One region of the Phyllobacterium sp. A18/5-2 genome, then DNA from elsewhere that is predicted to be linked to it. Evidence: predicted binding sites of a transcription regulator. Region 1 holds the regulator's gene; the other holds the start of a gene.
The links. Region 1 encodes PhoB, which activates phosphate uptake and scavenging genes when phosphate is short. Its sites were predicted from a motif close to TGTCATNNANCTGTCAT; they were not measured.
Positions count from the first base shown of each region.

Region 2: the regulator PhoB is predicted to act here: its motif matches at 4,896-4,912, upstream of N8E89_RS00160 (UDP-2,3-diacylglucosamine diphosphatase).

Region 1 covers NZ_CP104966.1:3,588,463-3,600,095, forward strand. The annotation lists partial or broken gene N8E89_RS17880 (alpha/beta fold hydrolase) at 1-766, shown strand, start outside; gene N8E89_RS17885 (RidA family protein) at 1,007-1,495, opposite strand; gene N8E89_RS17890 (SDR family NAD(P)-dependent oxidoreductase) at 1,489-2,214, opposite strand; partial or broken gene N8E89_RS17895 (LysR family transcriptional regulator) at 2,336-3,239, shown strand; gene N8E89_RS17900 (hypothetical protein) at 3,477-3,650, opposite strand; gene phoB (phosphate regulon transcriptional regulator PhoB) at 3,811-4,497, opposite strand; gene phoU (phosphate signaling complex protein PhoU) at 4,515-5,246, opposite strand; gene pstB (phosphate ABC transporter ATP-binding protein PstB) at 5,269-6,084, opposite strand; gene pstA (phosphate ABC transporter permease PstA) at 6,100-7,479, opposite strand; gene N8E89_RS17925 (DUF3333 domain-containing protein) at 7,502-7,840, opposite strand; gene pstC (phosphate ABC transporter permease subunit PstC) at 7,833-9,206, opposite strand; gene N8E89_RS17935 (substrate-binding domain-containing protein) at 9,297-10,085, opposite strand; gene N8E89_RS29015 (substrate-binding domain-containing protein) at 10,012-10,347, opposite strand; gene N8E89_RS17940 (hypothetical protein) at 10,436-10,666, opposite strand; gene N8E89_RS17945 (hypothetical protein) at 11,146-11,562, shown strand.
Region 2 covers NZ_CP104966.1:25,258-36,890, reverse strand. The annotation lists gene N8E89_RS00180 (ABC transporter ATP-binding protein) at 1-10, shown strand, start outside; gene gltX (glutamate--tRNA ligase) at 77-1,450, shown strand; gene N8E89_RS00170 (DUF2865 domain-containing protein) at 1,368-2,273, opposite strand; partial or broken gene N8E89_RS00165 (NADP-dependent malic enzyme) at 2,453-4,751, opposite strand; gene N8E89_RS00160 (UDP-2,3-diacylglucosamine diphosphatase) at 4,978-5,799, shown strand; gene N8E89_RS00155 (glycosyltransferase family 4 protein) at 5,789-6,871, shown strand; gene N8E89_RS00150 (MFS transporter) at 7,025-8,230, shown strand; gene dgcA (N-acetyl-D-Glu racemase DgcA) at 8,241-9,224, opposite strand; partial or broken gene N8E89_RS00140 (ABC transporter permease) at 9,282-10,458, shown strand; gene N8E89_RS00135 (ABC transporter ATP-binding protein) at 10,479-11,357, shown strand; gene N8E89_RS00130 (MlaD family protein) at 11,361-11,633, shown strand, end outside.

The DNA of each region.
Region 1 (11,633 bases):
GATTTGCCGGTCGCTGCAGAACCAGTTTGCCTGCATTGTCCTGACATGGCCTGCCGGGGGCTCCGGCGGCTTTTTCTTTGGCTACAACATCGACCGCGAGTCGAGCGAGTTTGCAGTCGCGGACTTCAAGAAAGCCATCCGCATCATCGCCGAAGCTAAGGGTGTCGAGCGGCTTCACCTCCTGGCGCATAGCCGCGGAACCGATGTACTCGCGAGTGTGGTGCAGCAACTCGCGATTGAAGCCTATGTCAGCCGATCCTCGCTTTGGCAGCGCTACAAGATCGCGAACGCGGTGTTTTTCGCTCCCGATATTGATCTCGATGTGGCTTCTTCCAAGTTGTTCGCGTGGGTATCGGACCCAGACCTTGCCTTCGGCAGCAAATCAAGTCCAAGCAGGTTCCCGCCTCAAGGCGCCATGCATCTCACGGTTTATTCGTCTCCCAGCGACAAGGCGTTGAGGGCATCAACACTGCTCTTCGGCAGCGCCTTGCGGCTGGGGCAGCTCGCAGTCGGCAGGCTTCCCAAAGACAGGAGCCAGGCGGCGTCCAAATGGGCAGGGTCTCAGATGGGAAGGCTGGTCGATTTCATCGAGTTTTCAGGCGGCGGCTTCATCGGCCACAGCTATTTCTTGTCCGATCCGGCTGTTAAAGCGGACTTCGTTGCACTGATCCGCGACAGAGTGAAGGCTGGCGACCCCCGCCGCCAACTCGTCGAAATCAAACGTCCTTTCTGGCGAATACCGGATGTCCGGCAGGCTTTGCGATGATTGAGCGTTGCGCCTTTGTTAACCGTGCAGCCGCAGCCCTCTGCGGGACAATCTTACCTGCGAGTATTGGCTGGCGGCGGCCGATTTAATCAAACCGGCGGCCTTGTCCCAAGGGAATTGACCGTAACTTCGTCGTACCGGTTGAAATATTCAAGAGAGAGACGACATGAATAAATCCGGGCGCTTGAGCATCCGGATTTATATTAGGATAGCAATGGTCATCTGGACTGTTGGCAACGTTCAAGCATCGACTTCCAGGACGAGTTCGAGCTCGATGGGCAGACCGAGCGGCAGACTCGCGACGCCAAGTACGATCCGGCCAGAAAGCTTTTCCTCTCCAAAGACGTTGACCAGCATCTCGGATGCTCCATCCGCTACTATCGGATGCTCCCTGAAATCCCCCGCGGTCGCGATGTAAACGCCAAGCTTTACGACCCTGCTGACCTTGTCGAGAGAGCCCAGATATTCTCTTACCGCCGATAGAGCGTTGAGGCTTGCCACTTCGGCAGCCTGACGGCCTTGCTCGACCGTGAGTTCAACGCCAACGCGTCCGACGAAGGGAGTTTCACGACCTGCGACGGCCAACATGCCGCTCAGGTAGACGAGGTTGCCGATCGTCACCGCTTCGACGTAAGCACCAAGCGGTGTCGGCGGCGGGGGAAGCGTGATGCCGAGCTCCTGCAGCCGCGCTTCTGCGCCGGCCACGGGCGCTTTCGCATAGTCTACCATTTCCCCAAATGTGCGCCACCGTCAACGTGCAGCACCTCCCCGGTTACATGTGGCGCTTCGATCAGGAAAACGACTGCGTCGACAATTTCCTGGACATTGGAAATACTCGCCATCGGCGACAGCGTCCTCAGGAATTCCTTCGGATTGTCCCTGTGCAAGGGCGTGTCGACCACGCCGGGAGCGACTGTGTTGACCCGGATCCCATCCCTCGCATATTCCATCGCGAGATTTTTGGAGATCGCGTCGACTCCGCCCTTGGTCATCATCGGGACCGAAGCGGTGAGGCCAGCGATCGGATGATCGATTAGCGGCGTCGTGATGCTGACGATACTGCCGCCGGACTTCTGCGCCAGCATTTGTTTCACAACAAGCTGGGTGAGGTGGATGAAGCCTTCGAGATTTGTCGAGGACAATCTTTTGAAGTCGGCCACTGTATAATCAAGGAATGGCTTGGTGAAGAAAATACCGGCGTTGTTTACGAGAGCATCGATCGTCCCGAACCGGTCCATGGCGGTTTCTGCCACTTTTGTTGCCGTTTCAGGATCGCCGATATCACCATCGACCAGCGCCAGCTGACTTGAGGCTCGAAAAGCATCGGAAGCACTGACCTGGCGAGATGTCGCGACAACATTGTAGCCGCGATCGACGAAGGCGTTAACGAGGCCTGCTCCGATACCTTGCGAGGCTCCCGTAATGACAACAGTCTTTCGTGTTTGCATTTTGATCTCCATTGGATTGCGCAGCATTGTGCTTGCTCCCAATGAATATGGCTGACGTTCTATTCCGCGATTAGATGGAAATATCTGGAATCTTTTTTCCATTTATGCAAAAATCAAATGCATGGTCGATCTCAATGACATCGCGGTTTTCGTGAAGGTTGCGCAATTCCAAAGCTTCAGCCGGGCCGCGCACGCGCTCGGGATGCCAGTGTCTACTGTCAGCCGGAAAGTCTCCGCACTCGAAGATCAGCTCGGTGTCACATTGCTGCAGCGAACGACCCGCAAGCTGACGCTCACCCTCCAGGGCCGTGCCTACTACAATCAATGCGGCGAACCCCTCAGTCACTTGTTTGACGCGGAGCGGGTTCTGACACAGACGCAGAAAGAGCCGGAAGGCCTGCTGAAAATCTCTGTTCCGGTGATCATGGGTCAAGAGCCATTTTATGATTTTCTCTCCGCGTTCCTGAAAACGTACCCACGGATACAGGTCGACCTTTTCGTCACGAACCTATTCCTCGATCTGATTGCAGAGAACGTTGACGTCGGCATTCGTTTCGGTGAACTTCGGGATCTCGACAATTGTAACCCAGACAATAGGGAAGAGCGTCCGCTACGTCGTCGCTACTCCAGGCTATCTCGAAGGCCGGTCGCCCCCCGTGAAACCGGAGGATTTGAAAGACCATCAGTGCATTCTGCTCAACGGCCGCAACAACGAGGCGGAATGGCATTTGGTCAACGGACGCAAATCGGTAAAACTGCATGTGTCCGGACCCTTATCAAGCAGGGACTTCCATTCGATAAGTGCTTTTACCTATCTTGGGCATGGGATCGGCCTGCTGCCGTCAACCTATTGCGACGAACGTATCCGACAAGGCAAACTCGTTCGTCTTCTGCCAGACTGGTCATCGCCAGAAATTTTCGTGCACGCCGTCTACCCGACACGACGCTATTTGCCGGCGAAACTGCAGGTCTTCCTCCATGAACTCAAGGCTTGGAAGAGCTCCCTATGGAGTCCGTTGCGCTAACTGCTTTTGGTGCATCGGGAGGTTGGTAATGGCTGGCGTAAAACCACATCGCTTGAACGCCATAAAGATATATCGATTGGTGACCGTGGTGGCGTTGCATCCCAAACGAGTCCCTTCAAATGGCGCTCTTCGGCTTGACCTCGTTTTTCGATACGCTGTCCGGAAGGGGAAGTCCTGCAGGATCGAAGACTCAATGTCTCGGCACCAAAACGCTCCAGTAGCGCGCCGCCTACCGCATCAGGTCCGCATCGCCACTTGATGCCTCGGCTTGCAAATGGCGGAGCGCGCGGCGAGATTGAGCACAAAGCGATCAGGTTCAAGCGCCAGCGTGTTCACATCAAAGCCTTGCATGGGTGTGTCCGGTGTACTTACCTCGAAAGTCAGGCGGGCATCGGCCTTGAGTTCGATCACGGCCGCGACCTGGGGGCGAGGATTCCGCGGAATTTGCTTACCCGCATGAAATCGCGGCCTCCCTCGGAAGGCAGGCGTGTTTTCTGTTGCGCTATTGGCAGGTGGGACTGGCAGCACCATTCGCGGGCCACTGGATCAACGGACGTGACAAAAAGTTTCGTCAACCAAAAGAATAGCCAGCGCCGCGCACAGTCCGGATCGGATCGATCGAGCGGCCAATATTGATAGCCTTGCGCAAGCGGCCGACATGCACGTCAACGGTTCGGTCATCGACATAGATATCAGCGCCCCACACATTGTCGAGCAGCTGGCCACGAGAGAACACGCGTCCCGGAGACTGCATCAGGAATTCCAGGAGGCGGAATTCAGTCGGCCCAAGCTTCAATTCGCGTTCCTTGCGGAATACCCGGTGTTGTTCGCGGTCCAGCTTCAGGTCACCAAAGCTCAGCACATGCGACAACAGGCTCGGATTGACCCGCCGCAACATGGATTTGATCCGAGCAAGAAGTTCCGGCGTCGAAAATGGCTTGACCATGTAATCGTCGGCTCCCGTAGAGAGCCCCCGGACACGTTCACTCTCCTCGCCGCGCGCCGTCAGCATGATGATCGGCAGGATTTCCGTTTCGCGACGTGCGCGGAGGCGCCGGCAGAGCTCGATTCCCGAAAGGCCGGGCAGCATCCAGTCGAGGATTAGAAGGTCCGGCACCTTTTCCCGCAAGGCAATTTCCGCTTCATCGCCGCGCGTGATTGTCTCAACAACATAGCCTTCAGCTTCAAGATTGTACCGGAGAAGAACGCTCAAAGCTTCCTCGTCCTCCACAACGGTGATTTTGGGGGCTATCGCCATGGCTCATTTATCCTGGATTACGGTTGTCTGGCTTCATCGACAACGATGCTGTGGGTCTGGTCTTCCTTCGGCCGCTCGGCCGGCAGTTGCGAGCCAGTGACGATGTAATATACCGTCTCGGCAATGTTGGTCGCATGGTCGCCAATCCGCTCGATATTCTTGGCGCAGAACAGAAGATGCGTGCAGGCCGAGATATTGCGCGGATCCTCCATCATATATGTCAGGAGCTCGCGAAAAAGCGAAGTATACAGCGCATCGATTTCGTCATCCCGCTCGCGCACAATGTTTACCTGCTGTACCGAGCGCGTCGCGTAGGCGTCGAGCACGTCCTTCAGCTGCGTCAGTGCCAGTTCCGCAATGGTTTGCAAGCCGCGATAGACCGACAATGTCTGGCGGGTGTCGGTAACGGCAACGACGCGCTTGGCGATGTTCTTGCCAAGGTCGCCGATGCGTTCGAGATCGGAGGAAATGCGGATCGTGCCTATCACTTCACGCAGATCAATCGCCATTGGTTGGCGCTTGCCGATGATGGTAATGGCTTTTTCGTCAATCTCGCGCTGGCCAGCATCAAGAATAAGATCGTCCGAAATCACGCGCTGTGCCAGCGCGTTGTCGGAATTGACCATGGCCGTAACCGCCTGTTCAACCATACGCTCTGCATGACCGCCCATCTCCGCGATCTTGTGCGCCAGGAACTTCAGTTCTTCGTCGTAGGAACGGACGGTGTGCTGTGCTGTATGTTCTGTCATGTCCATGTCCTCGTTTCAGGGATCAACCAAAGCGCCCGGTAATATAGTCCTGCGTCCGCTTTTCCGACGGGCTGGTGAACATCATTTCCGTGTCGCCCACCTCAACCAGATTGCCGAGATGGAACATCGCTGTCCGCTGCGAAACGCGGGCGGCCTGCTGCATCGAATGCGTAACGATGACGATCGTGTAGTTCTCGCGCAGTTCGTCGATCAATTCCTCCACCTTGGCAGTGGCAATTGGATCCAGCGCGGAGCACGGCTCATCCATCAGGATGACTTCGGGGCTAACGGCGATGGCGCGGGCAATGCACAGGCGTTGCTGCTGGCCGCCGGAAAGGCTCGTTCCCGAGTCATGCAAGCGGTCCTTGACCTCAGTGAAAAGCCCTGCTCGCTGCAGACTTTTTTCAACGATCTCATCGAGGTGGCCCTTGCCCTTGACCAGACCATGAATCCGCGGGCCGTAAGCAACGTTTTCATAGATGGATTTCGGAAAAGGATTAGGCTTCTGGAACACCATCCCGATTTGCGCACGCAACTGAACGACGTCGATTTTCGGATCGTAAATATCACGATTGTCGAGAGTGATGTCGCCCGTAATGCGGCAGATCGAAATCGTATCGTTCATACGGTTCAAACAGCGGAGGAAAGTGGACTTGCCGCAGCCCGAGGGTCCGATCAATGCCGTGACTTCCTTTTCCCTGATGTCAAGGTTGACATCGAACAGGGCCTGCTTCGCGCCGTAAAATACGGATACGTTTTTACCGCGCATCTTGATGTTGGTCTGATCAGGGGTGCCGTACAATTTCTTTTCCACATCAACTTCAGTGAGCATGTTCATGTCCTTATACCTCGTTTACCAACGACGTTCGAAGCGTCGACGTAGCATGATCGCTGAAGCGTTCATGATGAAGAGAAATGCCAGCAGTACCAGGATCGCGGCGGCTGTTTTGGCCTGGAAGGCAACTTCCGGAAGATCAGACCATAGATAGATCTGAACTGGAAGCACCGTCGACGCTTCTGTAATACCTCCCGGTATGTCAACGATGAAGGCAACCATGCCGATCATCAACAGCGGAGCGGTTTCACCGAGAGCATGCGCCATGCCGATGATGGTGCCTGTCATGATACCTGGCATGGCCAAGGGCAACACGTGGTGGAAGATGGCCTGCTGGTGTGATGCTCCGACACCAAGGGCTGCTTCTTTGATGGATGGCGGAACAGCTCTCAGGGCAGCGCGCGAGGCGATAATTATTGTCGGCAGGACAAGCAAGGCCAGCACCAGACCGCCTACCAACGGCGCGGATCTTGGGAGACCGAAAAAGTTCAGGAACATTGCCAATCCGAGCAAACCGAAGACGATCGATGGAACAGCCGCAAGATTGTTGATGTTGATTTCGATGACTTCGGTGATCCGGTTTTTAGGCGCGAACTCTTCCAGGTAAATCGCCGCGCCGACGCCGAGTGGCAAACAAAGGATCAATGTGACGGCGAGCGTCCACAATGTTCCGGTCAAAGCGCCCCGGATACCGGCAAGCTCGGGTTCACGGGAATCACCAGATGTGAAGAACCGTGTGGCGAAGGCCTTTTCGAGCGTCCCCGTTGCTTTCAATTGCTCGAGCCAAGTGGCCGATTGATCCTGGACTCGCCGGTTGGACTCCGGTGTCTCGAGCGTCAGGATCGACCACGTTCCGGCATTCGCCGGCTCCGTGCTTGTCGGCGTGATCATTTTCAGACCATCAATTCCGGCGGGACTAATCTGCGTTGCCTTGATGGTACCACCGTTCACGTTGACGAGCAGACTGGGCAACCGCTGGTCGAGTTCGATTGCGGTGTTGGCGTCTGTGATCCGCGCGTTCAGCGTATTGGCTTCAGATTTGAGGGTTTCAATCTGCCCGCTCAATGCAGCGGCTGCATCACCCGCCAAACCGGGCAAAGATCGTTCAAGGCGCGCTATTTCACTTCGCAGACTGTCAAGCCGTTCGAATAGGAACGCCTGAATTTCCTTGAAAGCCTTGGCGAAGTCATCACCGGATGACCGTAAGGAATAAACATCGCCGTTGATGGTCTGGGTTAGTGTGCCGTCGCCTTTGAGGTTGGTTTCGGCCGTTTGATACCCCTTGAGATATTGATCGGCGTCATCGGAAAGCAGCACGGGAACAGTCACTTCCTGGCCAATCAACGAAGGATTGCTGACGATCATGCGGCGGAAATCATCCGAAGCACCGGAACTCAAAAGGCCGTTGAGGGCCCGCCGGTCAGCACGCGTCGTTACGTCGGGAAACTGTGCCGCCAGAGCCGTCGCGAATAATCTTGTCGTAGTTGCCGGCCAGGAGTGCCGTGCGATCGCCGGTCTTTTGAGGGTCCAATGCGGCTTGATCGGCAATCACCTTCAAGTCAATGCGGTGCTCGGAGAACGCAGGAATTCCTTTCAGCAGGATGTCGATAAGGACAACAGAAAGAAAGATCGCAGTTACGACAATCGCGGCGATGCCATAGAACTTGAAACGGCGCTCCGCACGATACCGCTTCTTGATCAGCGCGTCGCGCGGATCGGCGGTGACGACAATGTCGGACGATGAGGTGATGTCAGTCATATTGTTCCCGATATCTCTTGACGATCTGGAGCGCGATGAAATTGAGCACAAGTGTGAAGAAGAAGAGCACAAAGCCGAGTGCGAAGGCGGAGAGCGTCTTGGCGCTGTCGAACTCCTGATCACCGACCAGGATTGTCTTGATCTGCACGGTAAAGGTTGTGACCGCTTCCAATGGATTGAATGTCAGGTTGGCGGCAAGACCTGCCGCCATGACGACGATCATGGTTTCACCAACGGCACGCGATATGGCCAGCATGAAGGCCGATACGATGCCGGGCAGCGCGGCAGGCAGCACCACTTTCTTGATCGTCTCCGATTTCGTGGCACCCATGGCATAGGAGCCGTCCCGCAGGGCCTGGGGAACGGCATTGATGACGTCATCGGAAAGCGACGAGACGAACGGAATGATCATCATGCCCATGACCAGCCCTGCGGCAAGCGCCGATTCCGACGCCACATTCAAGCCCACCATTTCTCCCCACCCGCGGATGAACGGCGCGACTGTCAGGGCTGCAAAAAAACCAAGCACCACTGTTGGAACGCCGGCAAGGATTTCCAGAATGGGTTTGGTGATGCCACGCACCCGCGGACTTGCATACTCAGCCATGTAGATGGCGGCAAAGAGTCCCAATGGGCCCGCCACAGCGATCGCAATCACCGTAATCAACAAAGTACCGGTGACGAGCGGCACAATACCAAATGCGCCTGACGAACCAACCTGATCAGCGCGAATGGCGGTCTGCGGCGACCATTGAAGTCCAAACAGGAAGTCGATCGGAGAAACCTTTGAAAAGAAATGGATCGTTTCAAAAAGCACCGAAAATACAATGCCAACGGTGGTGAGCACTGCGATTGCAGAGCATGCAAGCAACACATATTTGACCAATCGCTCGACACTGTTGCGAGCGCGGAACTCCGGACCAATCAGGCGGAAGCCGGAGATAGCGGCAAGCAGTGCGGCGACGACGCCGGCAATCAGCAGCGACCAATGAGCAAAATTCGAGGCCTGTGCATATGCGGATGCACCCGCGGTCAATTCGGGTGCCGCAGTACCGGAATAATTGCCCGCCAGGACGGATTGGATGTCACGAAGGATTGCGCTGCGTCCCAATCCCTCGGAAACCGTCGCAGGGTCGAAACCCTTCAGCGCCGTAGCTTCCACGTATCGCTCGGCAAGCGGAGCACCCACGGCAAATATGAGAAGCATTGGCAGAAACACCAATGCCGCCAGGAAAAGCCCGTGGTACGACGGTAGCGAGTGGAGCGCGGATGGATCAGTACCTGCAAGTGATGATGCCCTCTGCCGGCCCACCAAAAACCACGTGAGGGTTAATAGCGCAAGTATCAGGAAATATGCTGTGGTCATGGTCGCGCCAATCTCGGTCTTTGCCCATTAGCTTCATGCGAGAACGGGGCAGCCGGAGTTTACGTCCGGCTACCCCGTTTCGTAGCGAGCTTATTTCAGCTCATCGCCCTTCATCGGCTCCAAGGCGTTTACAGCCTTGGCAACTTCCGCATGCTTCTCTGCCGGCAGAGGAACGAGGCCCTTATCGGAAAGGTAACCCTCGTCGCCCGTCGCAGCATCAGAAACATATTCGAATGCGAACTTATCCAGACCCGGAACAACGCCAACATGGGCCTTCTTCAGGTACACAAAGAGCTCACGCGAAGGCTTGTAGGAACCGTCGGCGATCGTTTCGAAAGAGGGTGCAACGCCGTCAATTGGAACGCCGGACAACTTCGAAACATTCTCTTCGAGGAACGAGTAGCCAAAAACGCCGAATGACTTTGGATTTGCTTCGAGCTTTTGAACAATGACGTTGTCGTTTTCGCCGGCTTCAACGTAAGCGCCGTCTTCACGAACCGACTTCCACACGGTTTCAAATGCCTTCGCATCTTTCTCTTTCAGGGCCTTCAGTGCAGGGATTTCACCGGCACCGACTTCCATGAACAACTCATGCATCGAGTCCCGTGTGCCCGATGTCGGAGGAGGTCCAAGAACTTCGATCTTTTCGTTCGGAAGCGACGCGTCGATGTCCGACCAGTTCTTGTATGGGTTCGGGATCAGCTTGCCGTCAGCATCCGGGACCTGTTTGGCCAATGCCAGGAAGAGGTTCTTGCGGGTGATCTTCATCTGAAGGCCAGCCTTGGCTTGAGCAAAAGTCAAACCGTCATAGCCGATCAGGATTTCGACGATATCCTTGACACCATTCTTCGTGCAATCCGCCCATTCGCCCTTCTTCATGCGAGCGCGAGGCATTGGTTGCGTCAGGATGGCTTTCACCAACGCCGGCGCAGAACAGCTTCATGCCGCCGCCTGTTCCAGTTGATTCAACCACCGGTGTTTTCATGCCAGAGGTCTTGCCGAAATTTTCAGCCACAGCTGTGGTGAATGGATATACGGTCGACGACCCGACGATACGGATCTGATCCCGAGCCGCGGCTGAACCGAGGGAAGCTGCGATCGCGATCGCAGCAACGGCAGCCGTAGTGAGAAGCTTGGTCATAGTCATTACTCCCGTTAGAAATCTTTTGAAGTAAGCGCTATCTACAGAGCTTTTATTACAGTGATGTGACACTGATATTACGGTTTGATCACAAACGTTTCCTCGCAGCGCTTCTACCTGTAACGAATTGAAATTGCATATTAAATGCAAAACATATGTCGGATAAACCAGCAAGCTGCCCATAATCAATTTGCAAACCTTCAACGATTTCAATTACATCCTGCGGCAGCATTGACGCACCACCGGCAATGGCCAGCGGGAAATGCCGTCCCTGCATAGCCCTTATCGAGCATTTGCGGTCCTGGCCGTAGCGCCACAACGCCCTCCCCCCGCCACGCCCTCATTCTCTGAGTCTGGCCATTGAGTGGCTGGGGAAGACGGGCGGTCGCCGAAGCGCGTCTTGGTAGAAGGTATATGCGATCCGAAGACCGCCCGTCCGGCGACTTTTCATCCCGTCCGTTCCGCTTGGGAGGCTTCGGCACCGGGGAAGGCCATTTGCGGCATTCCATGCGTCACCTACGTGCCCCTTAGAGTGCTCGTCCGGCACGCGCCGGTCCTAGTACCGGCAGGGGAACCCTTGGACAGAACCTCCCCGGACAGCGGGTCCGGAAGCAGTTCCCCGTGGAAAGGACCGGCTTAGAATAAACGAGGTTTGGAGGACGTGGATAAACAGCCATTATTATTTTGGCGGACCGCGCATTTACCGTATCGTAGCGGTATATTCCCGCCGGTCCCATTTCCGGCACCGGGACAAATGCCTATCGTGGTGAGCGTGAAACGGATCTCGGAGTTACCTCGATGAAAAACAAATTCAGCAAGGTCATGTTTTTGAGTGGCGTCGCCGGCCTGTGCATGGCCACCAGCGCCATGACTGCATCCATCAAGGAGCTGCAGGGTGCATGGACCATGGATGGAACAAAATGCGCGGATACGTTTAAAAAAGTCGGCGACAAGATCGACTTCAAGGATCGGACCGCATCGACATCGACCGGATTGCTTGTCACGGGAAGCCGGATTGCCGGACCGAATGCGGTATGCACGACGCAGAGTGTACGCAAACAGAAGGACCGTCTTGCCGCAAATCTGAATTGCGTCGACTCCATGATGGAAAACAGCCAGACGGTGACATTCAAGATCGTTGACAGCCAGACGTTCGAGCGCTTCGACCCGTTTGGGGACAACATGTATATCACCTATCACAAGTGCGACATGTGAGTATCAAATGGACCTGGCGTCCGTCAGTAACGGCGGACCATTCTGGCGCGTCAGCGCGTCAGAAATGCATG
Region 2 (11,633 bases), 130 kb from region 1:
CGACGACTAAGAATATGGGCCGCGTGCAAGCGCGGCCCATATTGCCAATTGTAGCGGCATCCGATATGCCCCCAGCATGACCATCACCGTCCGTTTTGCACCATCTCCGACCGGTTACATCCACATTGGCAACACGCGGATTGCCTTGTTCAACTGGCTGTTCGCGCTGAAGAACAATGGCCAATTCATCCTGCGCTTTGACGATACGGATACTATTCGTTCCAAGACGGAATATGCCGAGGCGACGATCGCGGATCTTGACTGGCTGGGTATCAAACCGGTGCATATCGAGTACCAGTCTAAGCGTATTGCGAACTATGACGCGGCAGCCGCGAGGCTCAAGGCATCGGGCCTGCTTTATCCCTGTTATGAGACGGCCGAGGAACTGGAACGCAAGCGCAAACTGCGTCTGGCCCGCCGCCTGCCGCCAATCTATGGCCGGGATGCGCTTAAACTGACAGATGCCGACAGGGCAAGGCTTGAAGCGGAGGGCCGGCGTCCGCATTGGCGTTTTCTCCTGCCAAACTTCAAGGACGATCCATTTTCGATTGCGAGGACCGAAGTTCACTGGGACGATCTCGTGCGTGCCAGGGAAACGGTCGATCTTTCGTCGCTGTCGGACCCGGTTCTGGTGCGTGAGGACGGCACCTATCTCTATACGTTTACATCGGTCGTCGACGACATAGATATGGAAATCTCCCATATCATCCGTGGCAATGACCATATCACCAATAGCGGCGTTCAGATCTCGATCATCGAGGCTCTGGGGGCGAAGGTCCCCGAACTCGGGCATATCAACCTCCTGACGACCGCCTCCGGCGAGGGAATTTCCAAACGTACCGGGGCGCTCTCGATCGGCAGCTTGCGCAGTGACGGTTATGAGCCGATGGCTGTTGCCAGCTTGGCGGTGTTGATCGGTACATCGGAAAATGTCACTGCTGTATCCAGCATGGATGCGCTTGCAGCGATTTTTGATCCCGCGGCCACATCGAAATCCGCGTCGAAGTTCGACCCTGCAGACCTCGATGCACTCAATCGGTCGCTGATTCACGCCATGCCCTTCGCCGACGCGAAAGAGCGTCTTGAGGCGCTGGGGATCAAAGGCGATCGCGCAGAAGATTTCTGGCTGGCTGTGCGCGGCAATCTTTCGCGCGTGTCGGATGCCGCCAGCTGGTGGGAGATCATCAAGGACGGCCCTGCATCGGATGAGCAGCTTGCCGAAGAGGATCGCGAGTTCGTCGGGGCCGCGTTCGATCTGCTACCGCCCGAGCCATGGAATCGTGACACATGGAAACAGTGGACCGATGCCGTAAAAGCGCAGAGCGGGCGAAAGGGCAAGCCGCTATTCATGCCGCTGCGTGTCGCGCTTACCGGCCTGACTTCTGGTCCGGAGCTTGCAGACTTGTTGCCCCTGCTTGGTCGGGAAGGAACGCTGGCCCGACGACCCTGACCTTGCGGTTGGGGTCGATGGGCTTGTCTTCGGTCAAGGGTTTCGGCTTCTCGATATTTCCCTTCGCTGGCTCGCCCAATTGAATAATTGAAGAGGGGTTCGCTGTCCCCGCAGCAGGTGCGGGCTCCGCAGGTTTGCTTTCCGTGGGTTTCGCCGGTTCTGACCTGGCTTCGAGCGATTTGTTTGCATCGGGAGCTGGTACGGGTTTGACTGGTTCCACGGGTACTTCCCGCGGATTTCCCAGCGTCTTGAAGTTTCCGGCAGGCTTCTGGCAAAAACATTGCGGCGTTGCAGTGGCGCCAACATTCCTGAACTTGAAAGCGTTCGGCATGTTTTTGTAAACATCCCCTCTCAGCGAAATCATTGTTTCAGGATTCTGGTTGTCGGTCGGCTGATAAAAAAGCTTTGCGCCCGGGCATTGGGCCTGACATTGCGTTTGATCACGCGAGAAATTCTCGGCACCCGTTTCGTAGGAAATCGGGAAATAGTAACCGTCGCATGTGCGCACGCACAGCGTCTGATAGCGGCCGCCGTAAACCGGTGCTGTGCTCATGTCCGGCTCGATCGGTTCCGGCTCGTTCCCGAGGATATCATAGGGACGCGGCTGAGCCACATCGCCTGGCAACTCCTGCAATGGCTGGTCGCGTTGCGGCTCATCGTAAAGCGGGACATCGCGCCGGGGCTCCGCATGGATCGGCTCATCGATTGTGGGGCAGTCATTTGCATCAAGCGCCGCTTCAACCCGATCGCGCCGGAGCGTGAGTTCATAATCGTCCGGATCAGAGCTGCTGTTAAGCTGATCAAGCCGTTGCTGCATCCGCATGCAAATATCTGAATTTGCAGAAGCAAGCTGCGTCGTTGCCACAATGGCGGCAACGGCAAATACAAGGAGGTGAAGTATCCGATACATCCAGAAGCCCGGGGTTATCATGCGCATTCGAGGGGAAACGAATGCGCATGACCCATCCACAATGATGCGGCAGTAATGAGACATTCGCAGGCTTATTCCGTACGTTGTGATGCCTCCACAACAGCCAGAGCCGTCATGTTGACGATCCCGCGTGATGTCACGGACGGCGTCAGGATGTGCGCCGGCTTAGCCGCGCCAAGCAGGATCGGTCCGACGTGCAGTGCGTCGGTGACCGTCTTGACGACGTTGAGCGTGATGTTTGCCGCATCGAGGTTGGGGAAGACCAGCAAATTGGCTTCGTCGCGCAGGCGCGAATGCGGAAGAACGCGCTCACGCAGGACCTGCGAAAGTGCGGAGTCGCCGTGCATTTCACCGTCCTGTTCCAAATCCGGGGCCTTCGCCCGCAGGATTTCCGAGGCAGTGCGCATTTTTGCGGCGCTATCGGAATCGCGCGAGCCGAAATTGGAGTGAGACAGCAATGCTGCCTTTGGCTCGATCCCGAAGCGGCGGATTTCATTGGCCGCAAGAACAGTCTTTTCGGCGATTTCCTCGGCGGTCGGATCAATGCTGACATAGGTGTCAGTCAGGAAGAGCACGCCGCGCTGCGAGATGAGCAGGCTCAGGGCAGAAAAAATTGCGGATGCCTTCGGATTTGCCGATGATCTGGTCGACGTTGCGCAGGTGCCGTTCGAAACGGCCCTCGAGCCCGCAAATCATCGCATCAGCTTCACCGCGAACGATGGCAAGGGCAGCAATGGCAGTGCTGCTGCCGCGAACGACGCTTCGCGCCACTTCCGGCGTCGTGCCGCGCCGCCCGGTCAAATTGACGAGGAGATCGACATAGTCGCGGTACCTCGGATCGTCTTCGGGGTTGATGACGTCGAAATCGGTGCCGATCTTGATCTTCAGGCCGTAGCGCTGCAGACGAGACTCGATGACCTGCGGACGCCCGATCAGCGTAGGGACGGCGATCCCTTCCTCCAGCACCACCTGCGCAGCACGCAGGACGCGCTCATCTTCGCCGTCAGAATAGATCACGCGCTTCTTCTCGGCAGTCTTTGCTGCCGTGAAGATCGGCTTCATGATCAGGCCGGAGCGGAAGACGAAACGGTTCAACCGGTCAAGATAGGCGTCGAAATCCTCGATGGGACGCTCGGCAACCCCGGTCTCCATGGCCGCTTTGGCCACTGCCGGGGCGATGCGCAGGATGAGGCGCGGATCGAAAGGCGAAGGAATGAGGTAGTTCGGACCGAAAGTTGGCGTTTCACCGGAATAGGCGCGCGCCGCCACATCCGATGGCTCTTCGCGGGCGAGCGCCGCAATGGCCTTCACCGCGGCCATTTTCATTTCCTCGTTGATCGCGCTCGCCCCGCAATCAAGTGCGCCACGGAAGATGTAGGGGAAGCAAAGAACGTTATTGACCTGGTTGGGGAAATCCGACCGGCCCGTGCAGATCATGGCATCGGCGCGCGCGGCGCGTGCTTCTTCCGGCATGATTTCCGGGTTCGGGTTGGCAAGTGCCATGATCAGCGGGTTGGGGGCCATCTGCTTCAGAAGCTCAGGCTTCAACACGCCAGCGGCGGACAGGCCAAGGAAAACGTCAGCGCCGCCGATGACGTCGGCGAGCACGCGTGCATCGGTCTTCTGCACGTAGACTGATTTCCAGCGATCCATCAACGTATTGCGGCCTTCATAGACGACGCCATCGATGTCACAGACCCAGATGTTCTTCCGGTCAGCACCGAGTTTTACCAGCAGGTTAAGGCAGGCAAGGGCCGCTGCGCCGGCGCCGGAAGCGACGATCTTCACCTTGGAAAGGTCTTTGCCAGCAAGCTCCATACCGTTGAGGATAGCCGCTGCCACGATGATCGCCGTGCCGTGCTGATCGTCATGGAAGACAGGAATGTTCATCTTGGCGCGGAGCTGTTCCTCGACCTCGAAACATTCAGGAGCCTTGATGTCTTCGAGGTTGATACCGCCGAAGGTCGGCTCGAGTGCCGCTACCACATCGACGATCTTGTTGATCTCCTGGGCGTCGATTTCGATGTCGAAGACATCGATATTGGCGAATTTCTTGAACAGGACGGCTTTGCCTTCCATAACGGGCTTGGATGCAAGCGGTCCGATATTGCCGAGGCCAAGAACCGCAGTGCCGTTGGAGATGACGGCGACGAGGTTGGCACGGCTCGTATAATCTGCTGCCGTTGCCGGATTCTCGTGAATGGCAAGACATGGCGCGGCAACGCCAGGCGAATAGGCAAGTGCCAGGTCGCGTTGATTCCCCAGCGTCTTCGTAGCCTGGATTTCCAGCTTACCCGGTTGAGGAAAGCGATGATAGAACAGGGCGCTTTCTTCAAGGTCGGAACTGCTGGGTAGGTTGTCCTTGGCCATGGATGAAGTCCTCCGGGAAAATTGGCTCAGCGTCATAAATTCGCGTTTCAATTTGTGTAGCACGCATAAATAACAGCGCGAGGCATAAATGAAGTCTATTTTGTTACAAGTGTTTATCTTCTGAAAACACCGACTTTTCCGTGCCGTCATATGATTGTGACATGAATCGGGTTTGTGTCAGCGCAACTGGACGCCCCGGCGTCAGCGCTGAACGGAGATCAGCACCATGGTCGAGCACGAGGCCCGTAAGTTCCGTACGCTGTTTTTGTCCGATGTACATCTCGGCTCGAAAGGCGCGAAGGCAAATTTCCTTCTCGATTTCCTGAAATACCACGATGCGGATACGATTTATCTTGTCGGCGACATTGTCGATGGCTGGCGCCTGCGCCGCAGCTGGCATTGGCCACAGGAACACAACGATATCGTCCAGAAGCTTTTGCGCAAGAGCCGCAAGGGCGCCCGCATCCTCTATATCGCGGGCAATCACGACGAGTTCCTGCGCGATTTTCAGGGGACGCATTTCGGCGGCATCGAGGTGATGGATCGCACGATGCATGAGACAGCCGACGGCCGGAAGTTCCTGGTCATCCATGGCGACCAGTTCGACGTCGTGGTGCGCAATGCCCGGCATATCGCCTATCTCGGCGACTGGGCCTACGACGCCGCGCTGGCCATCAACACGATCATGAACAAGGTACGGCGCATGCTCGGCCTGCGCTACTGGTCGTTTTCGGCCTGGGCAAAGTTCCGGGTCAAGAAAGCTGTGAACTTTATCGGTTCATTTCAGACAGTGGTTTCCGAGGAAGCCCGGCGTATCGGCGCTGACGGCGTAATTTGCGGTCATATCCACCACGCAACGATCGAGCACATAGACGGTATAGAGTACATCAATACCGGCGACTGGGTGGAAAGTTGCACCGCAATTGTCGAACATCATGATGGCCGCATGGAGCTGCTGTCGTGGACGCATCTGATCGGCGAGCTGGCCGGTTTCGCACCCGTCGTTCGACTGGACGACAAGCGTCCAAAGGCGGCGAATGCGGCCTGAGGGTAGCGCCCAGCCAAAACGGCTCGTCATTGTTTCTGACGCCTGGCACCCGCAGGTGAACGGTGTGGTGCGGACGCTGACCAAATTGCGCGAGCAGATGGAAGCGCGCGGCTTTGAGGTGACGATCATTTCGCCGGCAGATTATCGTTCGGCCCCCTGTCCAACTTATCCGGAAATCCGCCTGGCGTTGACCCATCCGCTCGCGGTCAAGGCGCGTATCGAGGCGCTTCAGCCGGCTTTCGTCCATATTGCCACGGAAGGCCCACTCGGCATCATGGCGCGGCGAGCTTGCCTGAAGAACAATTGGCGCTTTACCACCAGCTTCCACACGCGATTTCCCGAATATCTGCGCGAGAGGCTGCCGATCCCGCTTTCCTGGACCTATGGTTTCCTCCGGCGTTTTCATAATGCGGCTGAAAGCTGTCTTGTCCCCACGCAATCCATCCATGACGAACTGGTGGCCCGGGGCTTCGATACGCTTAAGGTGTGGACGCGCGGCGTGGACCGGGAACTCTTCCGCCCCCGACCGGAAGTTGATCTCAAGCTGGCCCGTCCGATTTTCCTGTGCGTCGGCCGTGTTGCACCGGAAAAAAACCTCGAAGCGTTCCTGTCGCTTGATCTGCCTGGAACCAAGCTAATCGTCGGCGACGGTCCGGATCTGGAGGAATTGAAGCGGAAATACCCGAAGGCCGTGTTTGCCGGCAAGAAAGAGGGCGATGAGCTTGCCCAATTCTATGCGGGGTCTGATGTCTTCGTTTTCCCAAGCCGCACCGACACATTCGGACTGGTGCTCCTGGAAGCCATAGCCTGCGGTCTGCCCGTCGCTGGCTATCCCGTGCCCGGCCCAAAGGATGTAATCGGCGCCTCGGGTGCGGGCGTCCTCTCAAACGACTTGCGGGAAGCGGCGCTCGCCGCGCTGGATATGGGCCGCGTCGATCCCGATGTCAGGCTCCAGGGTTTCAGCTGGGATGCCTGCGCCGATATTTTCGAGAGCGTGCTGACCACAATTGTCGGTTCGAGGGAACTTGCAGCGAGCAAGGTGAAATCCAGTCGCGCTGTATCTGCTCAATAGCAATATTCCATTTGTTGGGAAGTCAATTCTCAATCGAAGAATAAAATCACCAGCGTTTCTAGGCGCTTGGGAATTTTCGTGTTAGTTCGAAAATTCAGGCAACGCAGGGTTGCGATTCTGCCTGGGCCATTCTGATCTTCCGAAAGTTCTTCAATGATAGCCGCCGCCTCAGCGGACACGTACCAGGAGAAGCCGCCTCGATCCGAGCTGCGGGTTGCACTGGCCTATTTCGCGATTTTCATGTCCAGCGGATTGCACCTGCCGTATTTTCCGCTGTGGCTCGAGTACCGCTCCCTGACGCCGACGCAAATCGCCATCGTCCTGTCCATGCCGCTTTTCGTGCGTGTCATTGCAGCGCCGCTGGTTTCCATGCTCGCAGACCGCTCAAACGACCGCGCGCATATTCTGACCATTGCCACGATCCTCGCGGTCCTGGTCGCTGCCTTCTACTTTGTGCCCTTCGGCTTTGCGGGAATTCTGGTTGTTTCGCTGGCATTGGCACCGCCGTGGACATCGCAGGTACCGCTTGCCGACACAATCGCCTTGTCGGGTGTGCGCCGCTACGGCGCTGATTTTGCCAAGATGCGTGTATGGGGATCGATATCCTTTCTGCTCACCTCTTTCGTTGGCGGTATTTTTATCCAGAATGTGGGCGAACACATCATACCTTGGGCATTGCTGGGCACACTGATAGCAGCATGCGCCATGAGCTTCATTGTGCCGCGCATCGGCAAGCCGCGCCGCCTGTCTCCACTTTCGGATGTGGACATGGCGGACGCGGGCAGGGCGCTGCGACGGCCGGCCTTCGTCACCTTTCTGATCGCCACCGGCATTACCCAGGCCAGTCATGCCTATGGCTACAGTTTCTCCGCGATCTATTGGAAATCGATCGGTATCGGGGAAACCATGATCGGAACGCTGTGGTCGATTTCCGTCGTGGCGGAAGTGATCATGTTCACCTGTTTCCGCCGGCTTTTCGGCCGCCTTCACCCGGCCAAGGTGCTGATGATCGGCTCGGCAGTCGCGATGTTCCGATGGACGGTGTTTCCGCTCATTGCTCCGGCCGGTCTGGGCGTCGCCGGGTTTCTGGTTGTCCAGAGCCTGCATGCTTTCTCGTTCGCGCTTTCGTTTCTCGGCATGCAGAAGATGATCGCGCTTACAATTCCCGAAGAACGTGGTGGCACTGCCCAAGGCCTTTCAACATTTTTTATCGGCACATCTCTGGCAATTGTCACGATGGCATCCGGCCCGCTCTACAGCGCCACCGGCATCTATGGTTTCTATGTGATGGTCGCTTTCGCTGCCTTCGGGCTCTTCCTCGCGAATGTCTCGCTAAGGCTCGAACAACGGGAGGCCTAGGGCAAGGAATCTAGCCCCAGAGTTCCGGTTCGGGTGGTGAGACACGGCTGCCTTCGAAAACCAAACCGGGATCGCGATCTTCTTTCAGGATCAGGGGACCATCGAGATCGACAAAATCCGCGTCCTGAGCGACCAGTGTGGCAGGTGCCATCGCCAGCGACGTTCCGACCATGCAGCCGACCATGATGCCAAAACCAAGTTCGCGGGCGCGCTTTTGCATGCGTAGCGCCTCCGTCAGACCGCCGGTCTTGTCGAGCTTGATGTTGATACTGTCGTAGCGGCCAAGCAACGTGTGAAGATCATCGGTGCCATGGGCGCTTTCATCGGCACAGACCGGCACAGGGTGCGGTATCTCGGCAAGGATATCGTCCTTTCCGGCAGGGAGAGGCTGCTCGATGAGCACCACGCCGGCCTTGGCCGCAGCAAGCATGTTCTCAACGATGTTGTCGCCGCTCCAGCCCTCATTGGCATCGATGATGATGCGGCTCGCAGGTGCCGCCTCGGCAACCAAGCGAATGCGTTCCGCATCATTGTCCCCGCCCACTTTGACCTTGATCAACGGCCGGCCGGCAAAGGCAGCAGCTGAAGCAGCCATCGCCCGGGCATTACCGAAAGAGACGGTAACTGCCGTGGTAAGGTCCCGCAACGGAGGCAGCCCGACCATGTCCGCCACCAGCTTGCCGCTGCGCTTGGCCTCCAGATCCCATAATGCACAATCAATGGCGTTGCGGGCGGCACCTGCACCGATGAGAGCGGGCAAATCCTCCCGGGTGGCGCCGTTCAGCAACGCGTCGCGCAGCTTTTCAATTTCGCCGCAGACAGAATCGAGGCTTTCGCCATAGCGTGCGTAGGGCACACATTCGCCACGTCCGACATAGTCGCCATCGGTCAGAATGCAGAGCACGACCGCAGCTTCGGTTTTTGAGCCGCGGGAGATTGTAAACGCCCCCGCTATGGGCCAGCGCTCAACCATTATCTCCATTTTTAGTGCCATTTTTCACGCCTTAATTGTTCAAGTGACATCAGCCAAGAGACTCGATATGTGTGTGTGATGTTGACCGATAGAGCAAACAATTCAAGTGCTTCTACCGCAGCGCCGCCTCACGTTGAATTCAGCAAGGAAGGCGATCGCGCGACGGTCACGCTTACTGGTGCATGGACGACCCGCAACGTTCGCCGCGTTGACGAGCGTATGCGCGAAATCGGTCGCGATAACGGCTTTTCAAGTGCTGTAATTGACCTTTCGGGCATTGAATTGCTCGATACCGCCGGAACCTGGCTGGTCGAACGCTTGCGTACCAGGCTTGAAAAGGCCGGCAAGCAAGTCACGATCGAGGGCCAGGCCGAGAGTTGGGGCGCGCTGTTTGAGGCTGTGGGCGAAGCTGCGGCAGCCCCCGAGGATGCAGTTCCTGCCGCAAAGCCCAGTCTGGTGATCTCGCTTTCTGGAGACCATTGGCAAAACCGTCTACGCCTTTGGGGACGATTTCATCATGGCGATGCACATCCTGGGCGCCACCGTACGCGGCGCCCAGATGAAGGGTAGCGGCCGCAGCGGCATCAGGCCCGCGGCCATCGTTCACCAGATCGACAGCATGGGTATCGGCGCCGTTCCAGTCGTTGTGCTGATGTCAACGATCATCGGCGCGATCATCGCGCAACAAGGTGCGTTTCAGCTGCGCTATTTCGGGGCCGAGATTTTCGTCGTTGATCTCGTCGGTATTCTCGTCCTGCGCGAAATCGGCGTGCTTCTGACCGCGATCATGATTGCCGGGCGTTCCGGCAGTGCGATCACGGCAGAGATAGGCTCGATGAAGATGCGTGAGGAGACGGATGCGCTGACCGTCATCGGTCTCAATCCGGTGGGTGTTCTGGTATTTCCGCGCCTTGTCGCGCTGGTGATCTCACTGCCATTGCTGACGATCATAGCCGACTTTGCCGCTCTCATGGGCGCAATCGTCATCACCTGGGCCTACTCCGGAATCACTCCCGACGCATTCATTCAGCGGCTGCGCGATGCCATTGATTTGTCGAGCTACTTGGCGGGCTTGATCAAGGCACCATTCATGGCGATGATCATCGGCATCATGGCTTCCGTCGAAGGAATGAAAGTCGGTGGAAGTGCGGAGTCGCTTGGCCAGCGTGTGACCGCATCCGTGGTCAAATCGATTTTCGTGGTGATCGTCGTTGATGGTATTTTCGCTATCTTCTACGCATCGATCAATTTTTAGGTCAGGGACCGCCGAGGCGCATGACTCCGACAGCAGCCAACAAACAGATCCCCGACACAGAGGCCAAGGATGTCATCCTTTCTATAAAGGATGTCAGCGTTTCATTCGGCACGTCGAAAGTGCTCGATAATCTGTCACTTGACGTCTATCGCGGCGAGATTCTTGGTTTCGTTGGTGCATCCGGTACTGGCAAGTCGGTTCTTATGCGGGCAATACTTGGCCTGAACCAGAAGCAATCCGGAAAGATCAGCATTTTTGGCCACGATATCGACAAGGCTTCCGAACAGGAAAAGCTCGGCGTCGATATGCGCATGGGGGTACTGTTTCAGCATGGCGCGCTGTTTTCATCGCTGACGGTGCTGGAAAACATTCAGGTCCCCATGCGTGAGTACCTTGATATTCCACAAAGGCTGATGGATGAATTGGCGCGCCTGAAGATCGACCTCGTCGGACTGAAGCCCGACACGGCGGAAAAATACCCGTCGGAACTTTCCGGCGGCATGATCAAGCGCGCGGCTCTTGCCCGTGCACTGTCGCTCGATCCGGAGATTGTCTTTCTCGACGAGCCGACCTCGGGTCTCGATCCGATTGGCGCGGCGGATTTTGATGAGCTTATCGCCAACCTGCGCGATACGATGGGGCTTACGGTCTACATGGTGACCCACGACCTCGACAGCCTGTTCGCGGTTTGCGACCGAATCGCTGTATTGGGTAAGAAGAAGGTTCTCGTTGAAGGAACCATCGACGACATGCTGGCGTTTGATGACCCGTGGGTTCAAGAATATTTCCGCGGCAAGCGTGCGCGCCAGATCGTCAGCAATGGCAACAGCAGGCGGCGGCCAGGAGGCGATGGAACGACGCCACAGCCTGCACAAGGACGAGAAGGTCAGGTGGAATAGACCATGGAAACGAAAGCCAATTATGTCCTGGTCGGGATTTTCACGCTGGTCGTCTGCATTTTTGCGTTCGGCTTTGTCTACTGGATCGCCCGTTATGGCGATCGAAGCGAAACTGCCACGCTTGAAATCCGCATCGTCGGCTCTGTTACCGGCCTCGCCGAAGGCAGTCAGGTGCTTTTCAACGGTATCAAGGTGGGCAGCGTCCGGCGGCTGTTCATCGACGCCAATAATCCCGATGCGGTGATCGCCCAGACGGAAGTCAACGCAACGACTCCG